DNA from 2 places in the Candidatus Pelagibacter sp. PS_41 genome. Region 1 is predicted to be linked to the other one. Evidence: riboswitches for the same ligand, from Rfam matches in the RefSeq annotation. Region 1 holds a riboswitch; the other holds the start of a gene.
What was found. A riboswitch is a leader RNA that binds a small molecule or an ion and turns the genes downstream of it on or off. The one in region 1 is predicted to bind S-adenosylmethionine.
Positions count from the first base shown of each region.

Region 1 (3,425 bases):
GTATTGTTGGCTTGTTCACCTTAATCCCTTTAATTATTTTTTGGATTAAATATAGAGATTCTAATTTTTATTCTAATAAATATTTTTTGATATTTTTTCTTATATGTCTGCAGGGATTTTTAGGTTGGTTTATGGTTACTAGTGGATTAACACAAAATAATGATGTTAGTCATTTTAGATTGGCAATTCATTTATCACTTGCACTTTTTATCTTATGTTTAATTTTTTGGTATATTTTAGATTTTTTTGATATTAAAAAATTAGATTATAAAATTCCACAATCCTTTTTGTTATTTATTTTTTTATTAATTATTATTCAAATTATATTGGGAGCTTTTCTGTCAGGTTTAGATGGAGGTTTAATTTATAATACTTGGCCAGATATGAATGGTACATTTTTTCCAAATGATGTTTTATTATTAGATTTTTTTACCTCTGAGTCATTTTATAATACTTCTATTATTCAATTTTTACATAGATCAACTGCCTATCTGCTTCTGATCCTTGTTATGATTATTAACTATTTATTTATTAAAGAAGGAGTTGCCATAAAAAATATAATTCTTTTTGATACAGCTTTACTTATTCAAATATTATTAGGAATTATTACATTAATATCTGGTGTAGAAATAAAGTATGCATCACTACACCAGTTAGGTTCTATTTTTGTATTAACAACCTATATTTTACTCATTTATAAAAACTCAAGAGGTTTTTTAAAACGATAAAGAATTGTTATGAAGCGTTAAGTGCTTGATCAAGATCATCTATTATATCGTCAATATGTTCTAATCCTATACACAGTCTTATATATCCAGGCGTAACTCCTGCAGCACTTAATTCTTGCTCTGTGAGTTGGCTATGAGTTGTTGTTGCTGGATGTATAGCTAAGCTTCTAGCATCTCCTATATTTGCCACATGATAAAACATCTTTAAAGCTTCTATAAATTTCTTACCAGACTCAATACCACCTTTTAGTTCTATTCCTATTAAAGCACCATTTCCCCCATTAAGATATTTTTTTGCTCTTTTACCAATATCTCCTTCATATTTGGTTGGGTAAATCACTCTAGCAACTTTTTTATGTTTAGATAAGTGACCCACTGTTTTTTCAGCATTAGAGCAATGTTGTTTCATCCTCAAGGCTACTGTTTCAAGTCCTTGAATTATTCCAAAAGCATTATCAGGCGCTAATGCAGCTCCAAGATCTCTCAAAAGAGTAACTCTTGCTCTAACAGCAAAGGATACATTGGCACCAGTTAATTCAGGAACTGCCTTACCCCAAACTACGCCACCATAGCTTGCATCAGGTTCATTAAACAGTGGTTGTCTTTTTGGATTAGCTGTCCAATCAAAATTTCCACCATCAATTAGTGCTCCACCTACAACTGTACCATGTCCACCTATATATTTTGTAAGTGAATAAACTACTACAGCTGCACCATGTTCTATTGGCTTACAGATGATAGGAGCGGCCGTGTTATCAACTATTAATGGTATATTATATTTTTTTCCAATATCAGAAACTTCTTTAATAGGAAATACTCTTAAATATGGATTGGGTAATGTTTCCCCATAAAAAGCTCTAGTTTTACCATCTATTGCTTTTTCAAAGTTTTTAGGATCTGCTGGATCTGCATATCTAACTTCAATACCAAGCTTGCTCAATGTATGAGTAAACAATGAAACAGTTCCACCATAAAGATCTGTAGAACTAACAATATTATCGCCAGCTTGAGCAACATTCAAAATAGCAAATGTTGAAGCTGTTTGACCCGAAGAAACAGTTAAACTTGCTAATCCACCATCTAAGGCAGCAAGTCTTTTTTCAAGAACATCATTTGTTGGATTCATAATTCTTGTGTAGATATTTCCAAACTCTTTTAGACCAAATAAATTGGCTGCATGCTCAGTGCTATCAAATAGATATGAAGTTGTTCTATAAATTGGGACAGCTACAGCTTTTGTAGTTGGGTCACTTCTATAATCACCACCGTGCAATGCTATAGTTTCTGGGTTTTGTCTTTTTGTACTCATCTTAATACTCCTTTTTTAGTACTTTTGCTTTATGCAAGGCGTACAATACAGTTCAAATGCGCCTACCGAAAATGTGCGTAAAAAATCCTTTTTAGCAATTATTAGCCTGCAATAGGAACAAATCGGCAAATAAAAGTTACCATTAAATGGCTATATTGCAAGAGAAATATAAAATTGACTTTATAATTATTAATAGTATTAATCCTCGCACCATGACTAAATTTTTAAAAAGTAGCGAATTAACAAGTAATTGGTTTGAAATTGATGCTAAAGGAGCAGTTGTTGGAAGATTAGCATCTATAATAGCAATGATTGTTAGGGGAAAAAACAAAACTACTTACACACCTCACATGGATGATGGAGACTTTGTAGTTGTTAAAAATATAGAACATGCAAAATTTACTGGAAAAAAATTTAAAGACAAAAAATACTATAGACATACGGGCCACCCAGGTGGAATTAAAGAAATAACTCCTGAAAAACTATTAGAAAAGAATAAACCAGGAGAGACTTTAAAATTAGCGGTTAAAAGAATGTTACCAGGAGGTGTTCTTGGTAGAAAGCAATTAACTAAAGTTAAAATTTATGCTGGTGAAGAGCATCCTCATGCAGCTCAAAATCCCAAACTTTTAGATTTAGGAAAATTAAATAGTAAAAATTTAATTAGAAATTAATATGGAACAAACAGCACAAACAATATCAAAAAAACCTAAGATCAAGTTAGATTTTAAAGATAGTAAATATGCTACTGGCAGAAGAAAAAAATCAATTGCTAAAATTTGGTTAAAAAAAGGGACTGGTAAAATTTATGTTAATGGTCGAACAATGGATGAATACTTCACTAGTGGTAGTCATAAAATGCAAATCACAAGACCTTTTGAAATCATTAATCAAGCAACAGCATATGATGTTAGATGTAGTGTTGCTGGAGGCGGTCACACAGGACAGGCAGGAGCAATGGTTCACGGTATTGCAAAAGCCTTAATATTATTTGACTCAGAACTAAGAAGTACACTAAAAACAGAGAAACTTAACACCAGAGACTCAAGATCTGTTGAAAGAAAAAAACCTGGTCGTAAAAAAGCTAGAAGAAGCTTCCAATTCTCGAAAAGATAATTCTTTTTTATTTCAAAATAGTTATAATAAACAATGCCTAAGCTTAATGTTTTAGTTGCTGGTTCTACTGGTTATATTGGTGTTCAATTAATAAAGTTATTAGTTAAGCACAAAAATATTAATATAAAATATTTATGTGGTAGCTCATCTGTTGGTAAGAAAATTGCTAGTTATGAAAAATCATTAAAATCAAAAAATTTACCAAAGATTACTAAATTTAATAAATCATTTTTAAAAGAAATAGACTTGGTATTTACTGCATTACCAAATGG
Region 1 is NZ_CM182062.1:557,772-561,196, reverse strand. It holds gene AC5SL8_RS03040 (COX15/CtaA family protein) at 1-728, shown strand, start outside; gene AC5SL8_RS03035 (O-acetylhomoserine aminocarboxypropyltransferase/cysteine synthase family protein) at 736-2,037, opposite strand; SAM riboswitch class V at 2,042-2,110, opposite strand; gene rplM (50S ribosomal protein L13) at 2,250-2,711, shown strand; gene rpsI (30S ribosomal protein S9) at 2,713-3,153, shown strand; gene argC (N-acetyl-gamma-glutamyl-phosphate reductase) at 3,187-3,425, shown strand, end outside.

Region 2 (3,425 bases), 120 kb from region 1:
AGATGATACAGCCATCTTAACACAAGTAAGCTCTGGACCAGAAGTGATCTTACTTTGCACAGATTGCTATAATCTTAAACATTCAAATGAAACACAAAACCATATTAGCCATGAAGAAGAAAAAAACTAAAAAATTAAAGACTAAAAAAATAGAACCAAATTCCTACGGTCTTGGGAAATTTAACTATACGATCTTTAAGTTTTTGTGCTCAAGGTTTAAGCTTAAATAATTAATACTTGAAACTATTTTACTTAAATTATTAAGCCCTAAGCAATAAATTAAATGCTTAGAGCTAATAATTAAATGTTAATTGTCTTAAAACTTAAAACCAATTATTTGGAATTATGATGTAGTGAATTGCAAGTACAATTCCAACTGACACACTTAATCCGAATATCATTTTAAGAAAGTCTTTACCAATTAGTGGAAACACATATTTGAACTTATAGTCTTTATTCATTGATGCGATTGCTAACTCTCTTCCACATAATAGACCAACAAATACCCAAGTTGTTGACATGGGTAAATCATTAAGCTCTTTAAAGTAATAAAGAACAGCAGCATAAATAATATTAATAATAGTTGCTGATCTTGCATACCTTGTGCCAGTTTTTTCTAAGACAACCTTTTGAATAGTTCCTCCATGAATGTAGAAGATATAAAAAAGTAATACTGTAAAGTAACCCAGAACAACTAATAAAAGAGAAACATCTAATTGTCTTGGAAGGTATACAGCAATGTTTGCTACATCATGAGATAACCAAACCCACCATAACCAGCCTGAAGTTACCCATACAGAGTTACGCCAAAAGGAAATCCATTTGTCACTAACTTCATCTAATTTTTCATTAATAAATTTAGAGATAACAATCCAACAAATATAAGCAGCAGCTGCAGCAAGACCGTAGCCGACAACACTTTTCATAAGCATCTTCTCAAGTACTACCGTTGAGGCAAAAGCTGATAAAACTAAGAAGGTTGTTGAAACAGGTATACCTACTCTTGTTAATATAAGAAGTATTCCTGGTGCCACTGCGTGGTACCATTGTATTTCTTGGAAAGGTATTCTTGTTAATCTACCGTAAGAGATATCTCCATTATTACTGTACCAACCCCAAGTAATAGCAAGTATCATTACAAATGATGCTGCACTAGCAAGAGTGTACCATTTAAACCATTTTTGTTTTGACGCGATAAAAGTTCCCAATGTTTGAATTGAGTCATTTGCAATAACACTGTACCCCGCTAAAGCAAAGCCTACTATCGTATATATTAAGGTCATTTCCATTTTTCTATTTTCCTATTTTATGTTTTTTTTATTGTTTTTCATTTCGAACGATTCTTAGTCTTAAGGTCGATTTAATAGGTTGGTAAAAATATATCTATAGTTAAGTTTATTAGTTTACTTTGGGGCGAGTTGATTCATCAATTTTTATATTATTCGAAGTTGAAGTCTAGCTAGAGAATTTAATAATAAGTTTTAAGAGGAGTTGATTCATCGTTATGTATATTAATTAATGATTTTGTCTAGCTGAATAATAACTTAAATTTCATTTAATAGAGGCTTATAATTAACACAAGTATAACGCTTAATGAGTTATATGAATTTACTGATAAAAGTATTTAAAAGATTCTCTGTTACAAAAATTCTTAACTAATCTTACTATTTCATTAAGTAACAATCGTCCTAGATATAGACACCCGATTTAGGACTTGTTAAGGTCTGATTATGAAAGGTTATAGATTTATTACAAGTGACGACACTTCAGAATTTTGCCATCGTGTCACGGAGGCCATATCCAATGGATGGAAATTGTATGGTGAACCCAAAATGACCTTTGATAAAAAAAGAGGGGTCATGCGTTGTGCTCAAGCAGTTATAAAAAATTCACCTCAGAAAAAGTATTCCAAAAAGATGAAGTTATCATCGATATAAATGGCAGATCAGATAATACCCTTTGTTTATATGCTAGGGATACTCTTATTAGTACTCCCAGCTTTTCTACAATCTAATTCTAAATTAAAGCAGTTTTTAACTAATCTTACTATTTGGATTGTCATTATCCTTCTAATTCTAACCATCATCTATTTCATTTGACATTTTGAGAGAAAGTTGATTATATGTAATTGCGCTGAGTTAAGTTAAATTGCAGAGCGCGTTATAAATCCTGCTAAAGCGACGCTTCAACCACCGCTTTAGACAGGTGGTTTTTTTTTATCTTTCATAAAATTAAGCCGGGCAGTTGAACCATATTGTGCGCCCTGCATTTGCTTAAGCACTAAAAAGGAGAAAAGAGGCCTATGAATATAACCTCTTATTATTTTGTGACCTTTTTTCTCCAAAACAAGAGGAAAAAAAATGAGCACAAATAAATTAAAAGAAAGATTAGATAAAGGACCGGTTATATGCGCAGAAGGTTTTTTATTTGAGATAGAAAGACGTGGCTACATGTCATCAGGGGAATTTGTTCCAATGGTGTCATTAGATCATCCTGAAGTTTTAGAGAACTTACATAGAGAATTTCAACACGCAGGATCTGATGTAGTTGAGGCCTTTACTTATAATGGACACAGAGAAAAAATGCGTGTTATTGGTAAGGAAGAACTTCTTGAACCACTAAATCGTTCAGCATTAAAAATTGCTAAAAAAGTAGCACTAGATACTCCTAAAGGATCAAAACCAAATTTGATGGCAGGTAATATTTCAAATTCAAATATCTGGAAACATAATGATCCACAATCTCAAAAAGAAGTTGAAGGAATGTTTGCAGAGATGATTGGTTGGGCCGTTGAAGAAGGTGCTGATATGTTAATTGGTGAAACTTTTTATTATGCTGAAGAAGCTTTTAAAGCTTTAGAGATAATGAAAAAAACAGGTTTACCAACTGTATTAACCATATCTCCAATGGGTGAAAATAAAATGAGAGATGGAAAATCAGTTGTTGATACCTGTAAAGAGCTAGAGCAATTAGGGGCCGATGTTGTAGGTTTAAATTGTTTTAGAGGACCTGCTACTATGTTTCCTTTTTTAAAAGAAATTAGAAAAGCAGTTAAATGTCATGTTGGAGCATTACCTATTCCTTATAGAACCAGTGAAGATTACCCAACATTTTTTAATCTACCAGATCGAAGTAATTGTGCATGTCCATCACCTCATGGAAGAACGTTTCCAACAGCATTGGACCCACACTTTTGTAATAGATATGAAATAGGAAAATTTGCAAAAGATGCTTATGAGCTAGGTATTAATTACCTTGGAGTATGCTGTGGAGCAAACCCAATGTTGATTAGGGAAGTTGCTGAGTCAATTGGTTTAACTGTTCCAGCAAGTAAATATCGAGAGAACATGGAAAATCATTTTATGTATGGAAAAAATAAAAGAATTCCAAAACATATGACTGAATATGGAGACAAAGCGTAAATA
Region 2 is NZ_CM182062.1:681,644-685,068, reverse strand. It holds gene AC5SL8_RS03800 (hypothetical protein) at 1-130, shown strand, start outside; gene AC5SL8_RS03795 (hypothetical protein) at 324-1,289, opposite strand; gene AC5SL8_RS03790 (DUF1737 domain-containing protein) at 1,731-1,937, shown strand; SAM riboswitch class V at 2,230-2,294, shown strand; gene AC5SL8_RS03785 (homocysteine S-methyltransferase family protein) at 2,361-3,422, shown strand.
Region 2: it holds a riboswitch for S-adenosylmethionine, as region 1 does, so the genes downstream of both, AC5SL8_RS03785 (homocysteine S-methyltransferase family protein) here and AC5SL8_RS03035 (O-acetylhomoserine aminocarboxypropyltransferase/cysteine synthase family protein) in region 1, are expected to answer to the same signal.